4 regions of the Bradyrhizobium sp. WSM4873 genome follow, and region 2 is predicted to be linked to each of the others. Evidence: riboswitches for the same ligand, from Rfam matches in the RefSeq annotation. Region 2 holds a riboswitch; each other region holds the start of a gene.
What was found. Region 2 has a riboswitch for cobalamin ahead of metE (5-methyltetrahydropteroyltriglutamate--homocysteine S-methyltransferase). Riboswitches for the same ligand answer to the same signal wherever they lie in the genome.
Positions count from the first base shown of each region.

Region 1: linked by a shared signal. The riboswitch ahead of AC0L21_RS36055 (ribonucleoside triphosphate reductase) and the one ahead of metE (5-methyltetrahydropteroyltriglutamate--homocysteine S-methyltransferase) in region 2 are both predicted to bind cobalamin.
Region 3: linked by a shared signal. The riboswitch ahead of AC0L21_RS03780 (DUF1636 family protein) and the one ahead of metE (5-methyltetrahydropteroyltriglutamate--homocysteine S-methyltransferase) in region 2 are both predicted to bind cobalamin.
Region 4: linked by a shared signal. The riboswitch ahead of AC0L21_RS03715 (energy-coupling factor ABC transporter permease) and the one ahead of metE (5-methyltetrahydropteroyltriglutamate--homocysteine S-methyltransferase) in region 2 are both predicted to bind cobalamin.

Region 1 is NZ_JBVVPS010000054.1:18,910-23,213, reverse strand. It holds gene AC0L21_RS36055 (ribonucleoside triphosphate reductase) at 1-1,776, opposite strand, end outside; cobalamin riboswitch at 1,884-2,095, opposite strand; partial or broken gene AC0L21_RS36050 (IS256 family transposase) at 2,536-3,345, shown strand; gene AC0L21_RS36045 (outer membrane protein) at 3,305-3,730, shown strand; gene AC0L21_RS36040 (hypothetical protein) at 3,736-3,885, shown strand.
Region 2 is NZ_JBVVPS010000034.1:13,525-17,828, forward strand. It holds gene AC0L21_RS31455 (EAL domain-containing response regulator) at 1-530, shown strand, start outside; gene AC0L21_RS31460 (4Fe-4S binding protein) at 1,108-1,311, shown strand; cobalamin riboswitch at 2,100-2,299, shown strand; gene metE (5-methyltetrahydropteroyltriglutamate--homocysteine S-methyltransferase) at 2,399-4,304, shown strand, end outside.
Region 3 is NZ_JBVVPS010000001.1:782,565-786,868, forward strand. It holds gene cobN (cobaltochelatase subunit CobN) at 1-804, opposite strand, end outside; gene cobW (cobalamin biosynthesis protein CobW) at 804-1,838, opposite strand; gene AC0L21_RS03780 (DUF1636 family protein) at 1,835-2,218, opposite strand; cobalamin riboswitch at 2,314-2,533, opposite strand; gene cobO (cob(I)yrinic acid a,c-diamide adenosyltransferase) at 2,574-3,209, shown strand; gene AC0L21_RS03790 (cobyric acid synthase) at 3,219-4,304, shown strand, end outside.
Region 4 is NZ_JBVVPS010000001.1:769,669-773,972, forward strand. It holds gene cobT (nicotinate-nucleotide--dimethylbenzimidazole phosphoribosyltransferase) at 1-323, opposite strand, end outside; gene cobF (precorrin-6A synthase (deacetylating)) at 339-1,088, opposite strand; gene AC0L21_RS03715 (energy-coupling factor ABC transporter permease) at 1,134-1,811, opposite strand; cobalamin riboswitch at 1,849-2,068, opposite strand; gene cobA (uroporphyrinogen-III C-methyltransferase) at 2,114-2,845, opposite strand; gene AC0L21_RS03725 (cobyrinate a,c-diamide synthase) at 2,842-4,152, opposite strand; gene cobM (precorrin-4 C(11)-methyltransferase) at 4,152-4,304, opposite strand, start outside.

The DNA of each region.
Region 1 (4,304 bases), on a different contig from region 2:
CGCCTCGAATGGATCATCGGTGAGGCCGACCGGAAGTTGGCTCGAATTGGTGTAATAGGGGAGATCGCCGGTGCCCGCCTGCAAGATTCCGGGGTAGCGCTTGCGGTCTTCCTTCGCGAAGCGGTAGGTCGTGCCCTCCGCCGGCGTGGCTTCGAGGTTGAACATGGTGCCGGTTTCGGTCTGGAACGCCGAGATGCGCGCACGCACATGATCAAGCAGCCGTACCGCAAAGGCATGGCCCCAAGGTGTGCTGATGTTCTCGCAATCGGCGGTGAGGTTGCGGATCATCTCGTTGACACCATTCACGCCTAGCGTGGAGAAATGGTTGCGTAGCGTGCCGAGATAGCGCTTGCTGTAGGGAAAAAGTCCGTGGTCCATGTAGCGTTGCACGACCGTGCGCTTGATTTCCAGGCTGTTGCGGCCGATTTCCAGCAGCGCATCGAGGCGATCGAATAGGCCCGCTTCGTCGCCGCGATGCAGATAGCCGAGGCGAGCGCAATTGATGGTAACCACACCAATAGAGCCGGTCTGCTCAGCGCTGCCGAACAGGCCGTTGCCGCGCTTGAGCAACTCGGTAAGATCGAGCTGCAGCCGACAGCACATCGAGCGGACCATGTTCGGCTTAAGCTCGGAATTGATGAAGTTCTGGAAGTAGGGCAGGCCGTATTTCGCCGTCATCTCGAACAGGCGATCTGCGTTCTCGCTCTCCCACGGGAAATCCGCGGCGATGTTGTAGGTCGGGATTGGAAACGTGAATACACGGCCCTTGGCATCGCCGTTCGTCATCACCTCCATATAGGCGCGGTTGATCATGTCCATTTCGGACTGGAGGTCGCCATAGGTGAAATCCATCCCCTCTCCGCCGATCACGGGCACCTGTTCGCGCAGGTCCTCCGGGCAGGTCCAGTCGAAGGTGAGATTGGTGAAAGGCGTCTGCGTACCCCAGCGCGAGGGGACATTGAGGTTGTAGATGAGCTCCTGGATCGATTGCAGTACATCGCCGTAGCTCAAGCGGTCCCTCCGGATGAACGGCGCCATGTAGGTGTCGAACGAACTGAAGGCTTGCGCGCCCGCCCACTCGTTCTGCAACGTGCCTAGAAAATTGACGATCTGCCCGACCGCACTCGACAGATGCTTCGGCGGGCCGGCCTCGACCTTGCCGGGCACCCCGTTCAAGCCCTCGGTCAAGAGCGTGCGCAGCGACCAGCCGGCACAATAACCGGCGAGCATGTCGAGGTCATGGATATGGAGGTCGCCGTCACGATGGGCGCGGCCGATCTCCGGCGGGTAGATGTGCGACAGCCAGTAGTTGGCGACGACCTTGCCCGAGAGGTTTAGGATGAGTCCGCCCAGCGAATAGCCCTGGTTGGCGTTGGCATTTACGCGCCAATCGCTACGTTCGAGATACTCGTTGATGGAAGCGGCGACATCAACCGTCGTCGTGTGGTCCTGGCGCGCCTGTCCGCGTTTCTCGCGATAGACGATATAGGCGCGCGCAGTGGCGAAATAGTCCGCCGCGATCAGCACCTGCTCGACGATATCCTGTACCTCCTCAACTTTGGGAGTTGCGCCGACGAAGCGGTGCGCGATGACCTTGATAGTCTCTTCCATGAACCGGCCGGCCGCCTCGTCGTCGAACTCGCCGCTCGCCCGCCCCGCGCGCGCGATCGCAGAACGGATCTTGCTGGCATCGAAGACAAGCGTGCCGCCCTCGCGTTTGACGATCGAGCGCGGCAATGCGGCTTGCAACGAATTGCTTTGACCCAGACCAGACATCGGCATCCCACTTGGGTTGGGGCAAGGCTGAAGTAGGCGCATGCGGAAAACGAGCCGCCCTCGGCGGCCCACTGCCGGCTAGCGACCACCGGGACACCCCGCCCGAGGACTCTGTTGTTGTCACGGCAGGTCTCCTGGCTCGCGGGTTCTTGCTGCTGTCTGGCCTTCCCGGCGCCGAGATTTTGCGCCAGTGACTCTGTCGACAGCGGCTCGCCGCTTACAGTTGCGGGGGCAGCGCCGGCTTTGGCTTTCGGCCGTACCGGCTTCCCTCTTAGCTCTCTATCTTGCGATTTGAGAGACCGTGACAACTACATCTAGACGCCGTATTCGATTCTGTGTCAACAGACGGTTCGTCGTTGACGAAGCCTCCGTCCTTGGTCCAGCGGCGCTCGGCGACGTAATCCGAAAGATTTATTCACGCCTCGCGGATGCAGCCGTTCCGTTCGAAAGCCATCGAGCGCAGCATCGACGGCGGCAAGAACATTGGAAAGCTCGTCGAGGCGCGGCGCGATGTCGTGCGATCGCTTCTCCCTCGGTCGACATCTTAACCGGTGGGCCGAAGCAAACCAGCCACACGCAGAAAAGTTGGTCGTTCCTGAAAAGTTGGTCGTTCCTGGTGGTGGTGTAGCTCGGTAGAGCGAAGCCGCCCAGACGCGCGCCCTCAATAGCGCCGTAGCGGGCGGGCGGCTTTGCGGTGCTCACCGGCAGTTCTCCGGTAGGATCGGGTTGCGACACGCCAAGGCAACCGAGGAACCAGCGATGACCGACGACATGATGAACCTGCGCACGCTGGTAGGGAAGTCCCCCGACGCCGATCTGCTGCGCGAGATGATCGGCTTTGCCGCCCAGCGTCTGATGGAGCTGGAAGTGGGAGGCCAGACCGGGGCGGCCTATGGCGAGAAGAGCCCCGAGCGTCTGGCCCAGCGTAACGTTACCGGGACCGATTTGGGAGACCCGCGCCGGTGCGGTTGAGCTGCGAATTCCCAAGCTGCGCAAGGGCTCCTACTTTCCAGGCTTCCTCGAGCCGCGCTGCATGGCCGAGAAGGCGCTCACGGCCGCGGTGCAGGAGGCCTATGTGCAGGGCGTCTCGGCCCGCTCGGTGGACGATCTGGTGCAGGCCATGGGCATGACCGGCATCTCCAAGAGCCAGGTCAGCCGACTGTGCGGCGAGATCGACGAGAAGGTTAAGGCGTTCCTCGCCGGCCCGATTGAGGGCGACTGGCCATATCTGTGGATCGACGCCGCCTACGTGAAGGTGCGCCAGAATGGCCGCATGGTATCCGTCGCTGTGATTGTCGCGGTCGGCGTCAATAGCGACGGCCGACGCGAGGCCCTCGGCATGGACATCGGCCCGTCCGAGGCGGAGACGTTCTGGACGGCGTTCCTGCGCAAGCTCGCCCGCCGCGGCCTGCGCGGCGTCAAGCTCGTCGTGTCCGATGCCCACGAAGGTATCAAGGCCACCGTAGCCAAGGTGCTCAATGCCAGCTGCAACGGTGCCGCGTCCACTTCATGCGCAACGCGCTGGCGCATGCCGGCAAGACTGGACGGCGTGTCGTCTCTGCCTTCATTTGTCAACAGAAGCGGATCTCTCCGCGGAGGACAGGCTGGCTACAACTGGCAGTTCGGTCGGGCCATCTTTGGCGTCCAGGGTGACATCGCCGGTGTGGATGTGAAGGGCACCAGTCCCGGCCTCAGAATTGGGGCATCGTGCACGGCCAAGAGCGATTGGTTAGCCACCGTCACGGGTCGGGTCGGCGGTGTTGTTGCCGACCGGACACTTGTGTACGTCAAGGGAGGTGCGGCCTGGATGCAAACGGATCATAACTTCAGCGTCCCTGCCGGTTTCGGCGGAGCGGCTTCCGTGAGCTCCTCCAGCACGAGCTGGGGTTGGTTGCTTGGCTCGGGTGCGGAATACGCGTTCTCGCCCAAGTGGAGCGCATCTTATCGAGTATAGCTAGATTGAGTTTCGACAAGAAGAACATCGCGCTGGATGTCTCAGCCTTCGCAGGCGCACCCGCAATCGCTAACATTGACTTGAAGAACAAGCTGTCGGTGGCCAAGATTGGCGTGAAGTATAAGTTCGGCGGGCCAGCCGTTGGATGGTGTTGACTCTCAAGGCTCCGAAGGAAAGCCCCGCTCACGCGACGCTTTCTCTTTGGCATCTGACGTCCTTCAAGAGCGATGCGGATGTCGGCTTGAGGTGACAACGGACATCAATGGAGCTCAGAGCATTAGGCCTACATAGCCGGGGAGGTGTTGCGCTCTGGGATAACGAAGCAGCGCCGCGACGCCGGCAACGGAAGTCGGCGTCGTGTTGGGAAGCGCCCACTCCAGATCCGGGTAGAAGTCGCATAGCTGCTCGACTCGTTCCTCGGCGCAAGGAAGTCCGCCTCGGCAGCGATGTCGAATGGCGCGCCGGCCCGATCGTCAATCCGTCCTACCGCCCTCGGACAAGGACGAATTGCTCGATCATTGTGGACTACCCACGAGGACGTCGCCGACGACAAGGTGCTCGCGTGGCGGCTTTA
Region 2 (4,304 bases):
TGGAGCAGCAAATTTCGATCGATCTCTCCATCAATCTCCCGGCAGCATTCCTGATTGACCCGCAGGCGGTACGCGATCTCTGTCGGCGCATGCCGTCGCACGCCGCTTTCGGCGGTTTGACGATTGAAATCGAGAGCGTGGAAGCGATCCAGAACCTAGATCTCCTGGTCGAGGTTGCGCGTGAGGTTCGCTTTCACAACATTGGCCTTGCAATCGACAATGTCGGTGCCAATTGGCCGCAGCTGATGGGGATGACAAAATTCCCGTTCATGAAATTGAAAGTGGATCGTCAGTTCGTCGGCGGCTGCGCGAATGGGCCCCTCAAGCGAACGGTGTGCCGCCATATCGTCGATCTAGCCAAAGAGTACAATGTGCGCACCGTCGCCGAAGGTGTGCAGAGCCAGGCTGACCTAATCGCTGTGGCCGAACTCGGCTTCGACCTTGCGCAGGGCCATCTGTTCGGAAAAGCCATGCCACTGAAGCAATTTGCACAGTCATCTTTCAACCCTGCTCCAGCTCGTCTAAAATAGTTGCGAGTGGCTGAGTGCGGCCAAGCGACGCTCACGAGCACCGCCATGCCTACTCGGCACCAGGCATGAGGCTGAGTGCAATTCGGTCTGCAGGGCCAGTGTCGCTCGTCCCGCCGCCACTTCATTTCCCTCCGAAGCTTGTTATACCACAAGCCCGTTTTGGCAAGCCTCCAGCGAGTCCTCCGCGGAGCTAGCGTTGCAGCCATGAGCGAGGCTTGCACAAACCTCCAGTCGGGGTGTGTGACCGGAGGTTTGCCGAGATCCGACGTAGACCTGCGTTCGTTCGCGGGTTTTTGTCGCCGCCGGTGGAGGAAGCGTCAGCCTCGCTTGCCCCCGCGCTGACGTGCCAAACAAACCGACGGACGCTTCCAGCGTCAAGTCGCGACTGACTCTCGCAAGAGGGCCCGATGGCTCGTAGGCTGAAATTGAAGCGACCTGTTGCTGTCGCAGACGCAACATGGTCTCAGACCCGGGACAGCCGAATTGGGCAAATTGCCCAACATTGAGCGCGTCTGCGTTTGGCACGGCATTTGAAAGGGATCGCCCATGGCATCGCTCGCCTAAGGAGTCGGAAGGCATGGCTTACAAGATCGTCGCTTCGCAATGCACCGTTTGTGGCGCATGTGAGTTCGAGTGTCCCAACGCGGCGATCAGTCTGAAGCGTGACATTTACGTTATCGATGCCAAAAAATGTACGGAGTGCGAGGGCCATTGCGACACGCCGCAATGCGCGGTGGTCTGCCCGGTCCCTGACACCTGTGTCCCGTCCAAGACAGGATAGGCAGCCCGCGACCAAAAGGCCTCATCGCTCGATTTCGCGAACGAAGTTGTAGATGTGGGACCTTGAGGAGACCACGACCGCATGGGGCGCATCGAGGTCGATTAACATCGTTATGAGCTTAAGACGCTGAGCGACGCCGAGGAACCCCTCAAAGGGCTCTGTCGGAGGACACCGTCGAATTTGTCACGAACAAGGACAAGGCCCTCGATGCTCAGTGGCCGCGTTACGGCCTATCGTCGCTGGCGGCGAGTCGAGGCGAGGAAGACCCGGCGTCGAGCGGCCACGGACGCATCGAAGCCGGCGCAAAAGTCGCTGAGCACGTGAACACCTAGTGCACCGAGAAGATCATCTTGGCCAACCTCACGGAGGCGGACGACCTCGTGCCTGGTCGCGGGCCCGCCGAACACCAAGGAGCCGACCTGATCATCCGTTCGGTCCTGGAGCAATCCGGCTTTCGAAATTTCTAGGGAGCCTCGTGGGCTGTGACCAAACGGATGCCGGCCGAGGATGATCGCACCTTCCTGACGCGCAGGTTCGAAAAGCTGCTGACGGAAAAGGTCGCCTCCTCGCGATCACACAGATACCGAAAGCGGCCCGGGTTCGTTCCGGTGGTGGAGCTCAACCGTTACGCGAGCAGGGAGCGAATGCATTTCAAAAGCGGAGCCTCCACAGATCCGGGCGTGTTCACTAGGCCGCGAGCAAGACCGTCTTACCTGCCTAGTGCGCTCGTAATCGCTTGGGCAATATCGCAGCGAGAATCGGTAGGTTGACGCATCGATCCTCGTGCGCATAATTCAAGCCGTCGCGGTCTCCGGATTTCGTTTGATCCGGAGCTAAGAGGGAAGCCGGTGCAATGCCGGCGCTGCCCCCGCAACTGTAAGCGGCGAGCCGCTGTCCAACGAAGTCACTGAAGCCATGCGGCTTCGGGAAGGCCGGACAGCAGCGACGACCCGTGAGCCAGGAGACCTGCCTCGACAAGATATCGTCCACGGGCGGGGCGTCCCGGTGTGCGCCAAGCAGTTGTCGCTCACGCGATGTTCGCTATCTGCGTCCGCCATGGCCTTTGCCCCAACATGGGGTCTAAGCTATGTCAATCCTTTCGCTTCCCGTTGCCACACTGGGGACGTCACGCATCGGCCCACGACGCGAACTCAAATTCGCGCTCGAGAGCTACTGGGCGGGAAAATCCAGCGAAGCCGAGCTCCTCGAGGTGGGGAGTGGACTTCGTGCCGCTAATTGGGCACGGCAAAAATCCCGCGGTGCGACCGTCATTCCTTCGAATGACTTCTCGCTCTACGACCATGTGCTCGATACCAGCCTAATGGTCGGCGCCATTCCCGACGTTTACGGCTGGAACGAAGGTCCTGTGTCGCTCAAAACCTACTTCACCATGGCGCGTGGCGCTCAAGACGGTGGTCACGCTCAGCATGGGCCCGGCGTAGCCGCACAGGAGATGACGAAGTGGTTCGATACGAACTACCACTACATGGTGCCGGAATTTCACCAGGATCAGATCTTTACGTATGCCTCTCGGAAGCCGATCGAGGAATATGAGGAGGCAAGAAGCCTCGGTTATCAGACGCGGCCCGTCCTAGTGGGCCCAGTCACTTTCCTGAAGCTCGGCAAAAGCGTAAATCCCGCATTCAATCCGCTGTCGCTGCTTGATCGACTCCTCCCCGTCTATGTCGATGTTCTCCGCGAACTAGCCTCGCGCGGCGCTGAATGGGTTCAGCTCGACGAGCCATGCCTAGTGATGGACGTCGACGAAGCATCTCGGGCCGCTGTCCGCCGGGCCTATGCTCATTTCGCTAAGGCCGTGCCGGCGCTTAAAATCATGCTGGCCACATACTTCGGGGCTGTCGGCGACAATCTTGAAACAGTATTGGCCTTGCCCGTTGCCGGGGTTCATGTCGACCTGGTTCGTGCACCTGACCAGTTGGACGCGATTGTCGCCAGAGCAGGTAGAGATCTCGTGGTCTCGCTCGGTGTCGTTGATGGTCGCAACGTGTGGCGCTCTAATCTGCCGGCGCTACTCGACCAACTTGCTCCTATGGTCAAAAAACTGGGCCGGGACCGTGTTCAGATTGCCCCCTCCTGCTCGCTGCTTCATGTTCCGACCGATATTGAACTAGAGATCGATCTCGATCCCAATCTGAAGACGTGGTTGGCGTTCTCAGTGCAGAAGATCAAGGAACTTTCGATATTGGGCAAAGCGCTGGCTGGCCATGCTGCCGACGTGGCCGATGAACTCACGCTCTCAGAGGATGCATCCGTCACCCGCGAAACATCGCCGAAGATCCACAGTGCGAACGTCGCCGGACGAATGGCCGCGATCGACGATAGCATGCGTCGCCGTCGCAGTGCGTTCACCCAGCGCGCCGACGTCCAGCGCGTCGCCTTCGCATTGCCGATGTTTCCAACCACAACCATCGGATCCTTCCCGCAAACGGCGGACGTCCGCAATGCGCGTGCAGCTCATGCGCGGGGAGCGCTGAATGACACGCAGTACGAGCAGCTTCTGAAAGCGGAGACAGCCCATACCGTGCATTGGCAGGAAGATATCGGCCTGGACGTGCTCGTACACGGTGAGTTCGAGCGCAATGACATGGTTCAATACTTTGGCGAGCAGCTGTTGGGTTTCGCATTCACCAAGCACGGCTGGGTTCAGTCTTATGGCTCGCGGTGCGTTCGTCCTCCTATCCTGTTTGGAGATGTCTCCCGCCCGAAGCCCATGACCGTTAAATGGTGGCGACATGCGCAGTCTCTGACCAAAAAACCCGTCAAGGCTATGCTGACCGGACCGGTGACGATCCTGAACTGGTCGTTTGTCCGTGACGACATCCCGCGGAGCGAGACATGCCGACAGATCGCTCTCGCGATCCGAGACGAGGTCATCGACCTTGAGGCGGCTGGAGCGACCATGATCCAGATCGACGAGGCTGCGTTGCGGGAGGGATTGCCGCTGCGCAAATCGCAGTGGAAGGACTATCTCG
Region 3 (4,304 bases), on a different contig from region 2:
CATCGCCGAGAACGCCGTCGCATTGACGATCGCGGCCGGAGGATTTTGCGCCAGATACTCGCGCAACCAATCCGCAACCCCCGCGGCTTTCAGCGAGGTGACGAACACACCATGCGCGTCGAACCCCTTCTCGCGCAATGCGGCGATCAGGGCATCGACCGGGCCAGTGTCGGCCGCGGTGAGATAGGAGCGATAGAAGGCCACGAGCGCTCGCGGCCTGCCCTCACCCAACGCCGGCGCGGCAATGACACCGCGCGCCGGATCGTAAAAGCCCATCTCGGGAACGGTCGTCTCCCCGATCACGGGGCCGGCATAGAGGCCCGAGGCCAGTGCAAGCTGCGCGATCGCGGCTTGCGATGCGACGGGGCCGCCGGTGTCGCAGAGCACCTTGAGCCGTCGCAGCGTCGAGACCGGCAGGGTCGAATATTCATCTAGCCGCGCGTCGTCGCGGCCGTCGGCCGGCAATACGGCCAGCACGATGCCGCGCTCCTTCGCCAGTTGCTGCAGGGCCGCGAGCCCATACGACCAATAGGATTCCCCGCCGATCAGACGCACGAGGATGCCGCGCGCCTGCGCCAGCGTGCGTTCGATATAGGTGTCGACGGAGAGCGGATGACGGAGTTCGGCGAGATTGACGAGCCGTAGCGACGGCAGGCTGTTGCGGCCACGGCGCCAGCCGGCCGCGAATGCGGCAAGATCGGAATCCGAATACGAGAGCACCACGAGATCGGCCGGGTCCTGGCCGATGTCCCTTGGTATCGCGGTCTCCTCGAGACCGCGGCTCTCGCGGAAGACGACGTGCATCAGATGCTGAGTCCTGCCCTGATCGCGGCCTCGTCGATATCGCCGTGCTCGCCGATCACGACGAGCTTTGATCGCCTCGCACCCACGCCCCAAGGCTTGTCGAACTGGTGGCGCACGCGCTCGCCGACCGCTTGCAGCAAGAGGCGCATCGGCTTGCCTTCCATCGCGATGTAACCTTTGACGCGCAGCACATTCTGCTCGCGCGCCAGACGCTGAACGGATGCAACCAGCGCGTCGATATCGGTGACCTCAGGAAGATCGATCACGACGGACGCAAAATCGTCGTGCTCGTGATCCTCCTCGCCGTCGTGATGCGAGGGACGCGCGGCGAGATCGTTCTCGGCGGCAGCACCGAGACCGAGGATGAGACGCGCGTCGATCGCGCCGTCGGTGATCGCAAGCATCGGGACGCGACGCGGCATCTCGGCGGTGATCGCCGCCTTGGCCGCTTCGAGACCTGCCGCGCCCGCAAGGTCCGCCTTGGTCAACAGCACGATATCGGCGCAGGCGATCTGGTCCTCGAACACTTCCGACAGCGGGGTCTCGTGATCGAGATTTTCATCGGCCGCACGCTGCGCCTCGACGGCCGCAGGGTCGGGCGCGAAACGGCCGGCGGCGACAGCTTCGGCGTCGGCCAGCGCGATCACGCCGTCGACCGTGATGCGCGAACGGATCTCCGGCCAGTCGAATGCCTTCAGCAGCGGCTTGGGCAACGCCAGGCCCGAGGTCTCGATCAGGATGTGATCGGGCCGCACCGGCCGCGACAGCAGCTTCTCCATGGTCGGAATGAAATCGTCAGCGACGGTGCAGCAGATGCAGCCATTCGCGAGCTCGATGATGTTCTCTTCCGGGCAATTCGCATCGGCGCAGGATTTCAGAATTTCGCCATCGACGCCCTCGCTGCCGAACTCGTTGACGAGCACCGCGAGCTTCCTGCCGTTGGCATTGGCAAGCAGATGCTGGATCAGCGTGGTCTTGCCGGAGCCGAGAAAGCCCGTGACGACCGTGACCGGGACTTTTGCGAGCGAATTCATTCGGCGGCCTCCGGCACGATGGCCAAGGGGAAAATGGGGGGAATGCGGGCAAGCGATTGCTTGCGGAATATCTCCGGGCGGCTGCGCCAGGGCACGAGGCCATCGGGTGCGGCCGCATAGGCCGCGGCGCCCGCGACCACGTCGCTCGCATGCGCATCCGAGAGGCGACCATAGACATAGGACCAGCGGCCGGGTGCGCTGAGCGCGACCGAGCAACCCTGGTTGCACGCAGACAGGCATTCGACGGGAACCACGCTGACGCCGTCGGGCACACCGGCCTCGAGGATCGCACCATGCAGGCGCTTGCCGGGAGTCGTCTCGCCCTCGCCAAGGGTCTCGCCGGCACGGCAGGTGATGCAGACATGAAGTGTGACGGTCATCGCTTCTTCCAGAATAAACAGCGGGAAGCGAAGAGGCCCACGAACCGTTCTTGCGAAGGCCCGTTTCCCCGTCGCGGAACACCCCGTCCGCCGGTCCAAAATCGTCCGCGCTGGCAGGTCTCCCGGCTTGCGGAGCAGGGTTTCCCCTTCGATCCCCGCCTTCCCGATCCCCAAGAGGGGTCAGTGGCTTCGGGCATCTCTCCGGTCACGGTCGCGGGGGCGGCTGCATTTTGGAACCAAATCTTGCCGATTCGGACCCTATCGCATTCCCTCTTCGCCTGTCGTAGGACAGGAACCAACGCCGGGCCACCATTTGCCCCCGACCGCCTCTTGTCAAGCCGAAGGACCCCGTCCGATGACGTCAGAACCGGATACCCAGACGGCCGACCAAACCGACGCCCGCCACGCCTCGAAAATGGCGAAGAAGAAGGCCGCCCGCGACAAGATCATGGCGACCAAGAGCGGCGAAAAGGGCCTCATCATCGTCCACACCGGCGCCGGCAAGGGCAAGTCCTCCTCCGCGTTCGGCATGATCGTCCGCTGCGTCGCCCATGGCTTCCCCTGCGCGGTCGTACAGTTCATCAAGGGCGCCTGGGACACCGGCGAGCGCCGCATGCTCACCGGCCATTTCGGCGACCTCTGCCAGTTCCACGCCATGGGCGAAGGCTTTACCTGGGAGACGCAGGACCGCGCCCGCGACATCGCGGCCGCGCGCGCCGGCTGGGACAAGGCCAAGGAGCTGATCCTCGACCAGAATCTCCGCATGGTCGTGCTCGACGAGATCAACATCGCGCTGCGCTACGACTATCTCGACATCGCCGAGGTTGTCGAATTCCTCACGACGCAGAAGCCGCCGATGACGCATGTCGTGCTCACCGGACGCAACGCCAAGGACGAGCTGATCGAGATCGCCGATCTCGTCACCGAGATGACGCTGGTCAAGCATCCCTTCCGCTCCGGCATCAGGGCGCAAGCCGGCGTCGAGTTCTAAGAACTCGCGATGGCGCGCGCATTGATGATCCAGGGGGCCGGCTCGGACGTGGGCAAGTCGCTCATCGTTGCCGGCCTCGCGCGCGCCTTTGTGCGACGCGGCCTGCGCGTGCTCCCGTTCAAGCCGCAGAACATGTCGAACAATGCGGCCGTCACCATCGACGGCGGCGAGATCGGCCGCGCCCAGGCACTCCAGGCACTGGCTGCTCGGGTCGAGCCGCACACCGACATGAATCCGGTGCTGCTCAAGCCCGAGACGGATGTCGGCGCGCAGGTGATCGTGCAGGGAAAACGCATCGCGACCGCGCGTGCGCGTGAATATGCGGCGATGAAACCGTCATTGATGGGCGCCGTGCTGGAGAGCTTCGAGCGGCTGAAGGCGCGCGCAGATCTCGTGCTGGTGGAGGGCGCCGGCAGCCCGGCCGAGGTGAACCTGCGCAAGGCCGACATCGCCAATATGGGCTTTGCGCGCAAGGCCGATGTGCCGGTCGTGCTGGTCGGCGACATCGACCGCGGCGGGGTCATCGCGCAACTCGTCGGCATCAAGACGGTGATCGACCCGGATGACGCCGCGATGATCCAGGGATTTGTCATCAACAAGTTCCGCGGCGATCCCACGCTGTTCGACGACGGCTACAGGCTGATCGAACAAAAGACCGCATGGCGCGGCTTCGGCGTGCTGCCCTGGTTCGCGCGCGCCGGCGAGCTGCCGGCCGAGGATGCGCTGGGCCTGAGCGATGCGCGCAAGCCGGGCCAATGCAAGATCGCCTGTCTCGCGCTGTCGCGGATCGCCAATTTCGACGATCTCGATCCGCTCAAGCTCGAGCCTGGCGTCGATCTCGTGATGGTGCGGCCGGGCGAAGCCATCGCCGGCGACGTGCGCCTCGTCATCATTCCCGGTTCGAAATCCACCCGCGGCGACCTCGCCTTCCTGCGCGCCCAGGGCTGGGACATCGATCTCCTGGCGCATCACCGCAGAGGCGGCCATGTGCTCGGCCTCTGCGGCGGATATCAGATGCTCGGACGCAGCGTCACGGATCCCGATGGGATCGAGGGCCCCGCGGGCGACACAGCGGGTCTCGGGCTTCTGGATGTC
Region 4 (4,304 bases), on a different contig from region 2:
AGGTTGGAGCCCAGCTCGCGCGCGAGCACCGAGATCGCGGCGCCGCCGGAGGCGAAGTTCGCCAGCATCGCGATGGTCACTTCTTTCGGATAGGCCGAGACGCCCTGCGCGACGATGCCGTGATCGCCGGCGAAGATGATGATCGGCGCCCGCGCCGCGCGCGGCTGATCGGTTGCTTGCAGGCCCGCAAGCTCGATCGCGAGCTGCTCGAGCCGGCCGAGCGCGCCGGTCGGTTTCGTCAGTTGCGCCTGCCGCGCCACCGCCGCCTCGCGGTGGACTGCGGAGATATCGGGGCATTGTTGGGTGACCCATTCGGGGAGCATGCTGCCTCGCTTGCCTCACGGCCTGCGCTTGAGGATGTAACTGTCCATGATCCAGCCGTGCCGCTCGCGCGCCTCTTGCCGCACGGCGACGATACGGGAGCCGATCTCGGCCAGCGCGCCGGACATGATAATCTGATCGGGCATGCCGAGATAGGCCCCCCACCAGATGTGCAGGCCGGCCGGATCAAGCGACTGGAACGCCGTGCCGCCGTCGAGCATCACCACCACGGTATCGACACCTGCCGGCCAGCCACCATCGCGCAAGCGGCGTCCGGTCGTGACGAGAAAAGGCTCGCCGATGTCATTGAGCGGCAGCGCATGCGCCGCGCACAGCGCCTGGATCGAGGTGATGCCGGGAACGGCCTCGATCTTTGGCGAGGGATTGAGCCGCCGCGCAATGCGCAGCGAGGAATCATAAAGCGAGGGATCGCCCCAGATCAGCAGCGCGACTCTGCCCTCGCCTTCGAGATGATCTGCAATCGTCTGCGACCAGGCAGCGGCCACGGCATCGTGCCAATCGTCCACGCCCTTGCGATAGTCCGCTTCAGCGGCATCGCGGACCGGCAGATCGAACTCGGCGATACGCGTCGTGTCACTGGTGAGTACATCCGCGCAGATCGTCCGCCTGAGATCGGCGAGATCGGATTTTGCGGTTCCCTTGCGCGGGATCAGGACGAGATCGGCCGCGTTGATGGCAGTGATCGCGGCGCGCGTGAGCTGCTCGGGATCGCCGCAACCGATGCCTATCAAGGAGAGCGTGAGCATCGTGGCCGCGAAGAGCGGCCATCACGGCCGCCCTTTCGCTTGTCTCTAGGCCGCGTTGTGCAAACGCGGCGTGACGAGGCCGGCCGCGGTGACGCCGCGCAGCGACTTCGCCAGCGCCAGCACGCCAAGATCGGCGAGCGGCTCGATCACGATAACGAGCGCATAGGACGCCGCGAAGGTCGCGATGTTGGCGAGGTTGGTCGCACCGAAGCCCGATCCATAAATCGCCCAGAACGCCACCCAGGCGATGACACCGGCCTGATAGGTCGTCGAAAGCGCCAGCGCCTGGCGGTACTTCAGATCGACATAGGCCGTGTTGCGCGAAATGATCCGCGTGGCGATCGCCTGGATCCCGAACAGCGGCACCAGCAGCGTGGTGACGTTCATGCCATATTGCGGCAGGTCGGGCGGCTCGAAGAAGATGCCCTGGAACAGCAGGCCGAACGCGAGGCCGAAGGCCGCAGGCGCAGCTCCAAACAGCAGGAACAAGGTCGAGCCGAGGATGAAGTGCACTTCGGAGACGCCGACCGGGAAGTGCGGCAGGATCTCAAAGAAGATAAACACGAGTCCCGTGGTGGCGAACGTCCGCGCCGCGAACGACGTGATGCCCTGCTCGCGCACGGTCTCGACCGCGAGCTTCAAGGCAACGCCCCCCACGGCGATGCCGGTTGCGTAACTCAGCACGAGCTTGGCGTCCGAGACTAGTCCGGGTTCGATATGCATGGCTCAGATCCTTCTTGCCGTCACACCCGACGGCCTTGGCCTCAAAACGTGCACGGCCGGTCTCCTGGCTCGCGGTTCACTGGGAGTCTCCGGCCTTCCCGAGCCTTGCGGCCCAGTGGCTGATCGAAGTCCCTCACCGCTTACAGTCGCGGGGGCGGCTGGGGTTTTGGGCGCCGCAACTGGGTCCGCCCATCCCCATTCCCGATTATGCTCCGGCGCTTTGCGCCGCGTCGAGCACCATGCGTCTCCTGTGTGCCCCTTTCGCCAGCCGGACGTCAAGGGCCGAAGGGCGGCCGAGAGCGTCATGACGGATAATCCCCGGCCAGCGCGCCGAACAGGATGACGGCCGCCGTGGAGGCCGCTCCGCCCCGCGCAAGCTGCTCGGCAAGTTCAGAAATGGTGGTGCGGACCAGCCGCTCATCGGGACGGCCGAGCGATTCGGCAAACAACGCCGGCGTGGTTGGGGCGAGCCCGTGCTCGATCAATTTGACGACAAGCGCCGGAAACGTCCGCCGGCCCATATAGACCACGGTCGTCGCCTCCGGATCGGCCAGCGCCGCCCAATTGAGGTCTGGCGGCAGTTCGCCAGTGACGTCCGCCCCGGTCACGAACTGCACGCGGCGCGAGGTGTGACGCCGGGTCAGCGGAATGCCGGCTTGCGCGGCGGCGACACAGGCCGAGGTGACGCCGGGAATGATCTCGTAGCCGATGCCCGCTTCACGCAGCGTCTCGAGCTCCTCCTCGAGCCGGCCAAAGATGCCGGCATCGCCCGACTTCAATCGCACCACGCGCGCACCTGTTGCGGCGTAGTCGACCAGCAGGCGGTTGACGTGGTGCTGCTTGGTCGAGGCCCGTCCCGCCCGCTTTCCCACCGCGACGAGATTGGCACCGGGCCGGGCCAGATCGAGGATCGCGCCTGAAGCAAGATCGTCATAGAGCACGACGTCGGCCTCGCGCAGGCGCGCGGCACCCTTGAGCGTGAGGAGCTCGGGATCGCCGGGGCCGGCGGAGACGAAGGAAACAAAACCGCTCACCGATCCTCCGCGATCAGATGGAAGAACGTGCCGGTGGCTTGTCCCCGCCGCGAGCCGGTCTCGGCGATGACCGCGCCTGTCGCGTCGTGCACGACCGCCAGCGGCGTGTCGGGTTGCGCCAGGATCGTCGAATAGTGGAATTCGTGGCCACGCAGGCGTGCGCCGGCCTGATGACCCGGCATCGGCGTGGCAAGCTCGGCCAGACGATAGCCCAGATGCATGCGGCGTTTGGCAAAGCTCGTCTCCAGGCCGAGCAGCCCGGTCATCTCGTGGCTGATGCCCTCGGCGTCGGTCAAAGCGGTGCCCAGCACCATATAGCCTCCGCACTCACCGTGCACCGGGCGCGTTTCGGCGAAGGCGCGCAATCCGCTGCGGAAGCGCGCATTGGCCGCGATCTTGCCGGCGTGCAGCTCGGGATAGCCGCCAGGCAGCCAGCACACATCCGCGCCCGCATCGGGGCCTTCGTCAGCCAGCGGCGAGAATGTCGAGATCTCTGCGCCCGCCGCGCGCCACGCTTCCAGCATATGCGGATAGACGAAGGAGAATGCAGCGTCACGGGCGAGCGCAATGCGCTGGCCGGGCGGCGTCACGTTGACGCCGCTTGCGGCAGGTTGCGGCGACCAGGTGGCAGCCGAACGCAGCACTGCGTCGAGATCGACATGCTCGGCGACGAAGCGCGCGGCCTCGTCGATCAGCTTGCCGATTTCCGCCTGCTCCTCAGCCTGGACCAGCCCGAGATGCCGCTTCGGCAGACTGATCTCGGCATGGCGCGGCAGCGCGCCAAACACGGTGATGCCGGCGTCCAGCAGCGCACGTCGCACGAGGGCTTCGTGGCGCGGGCTGGCAACGCGATTGAGCACGACGCCTGCAAGGCGCACACCGGGACGGTAGTCACGAAGGCCAGCGGCGATCGCCGCCGCCGTTTGCGCCTGTCCCGAGGGATCGATCACCAGCAGCACCGGCCAGTCCAGCATCTCCGCGATGTCGGCGGTCGCCCCGGTGCCGCAGACGCCACGCGCGGCGACGCCGTCGAACAGGCCCATCGAGCCTTCGGCCAGCACGACATCGGCGTCAGTGCCGCGACTGACGAGATGCGAGATCGTCCCGCGATCCATCGCCCAGCTGTCGACGTTGACCGAGGCGCGTCCGGTCGCGGCTGCATGAAACGCGGGATCGATGTAATCGGGGCCGCTCTTGAAGCACTGCACCCGCAATCCGCTGTTGCGCCAGGCGCGGGCAAGGGCCAGCGTCAGCGTGGTTTTGCCGACACCGGAGGCCGGCGCGGAGATGACGAGCCCTGCCGCCATCACGACACCTCCGGAAAGCGCGGCTCGGCGCCCACCGGGCGATAGCGGCGGTCATAGTCGGCGGCATAGAGACGGCTCTCGGAAAAATCCGCAGCGCCGAGCGTCCTTCCGACCAGGATGAGCGCGGTGCGCTCCATCTCGCCGCCGACAGC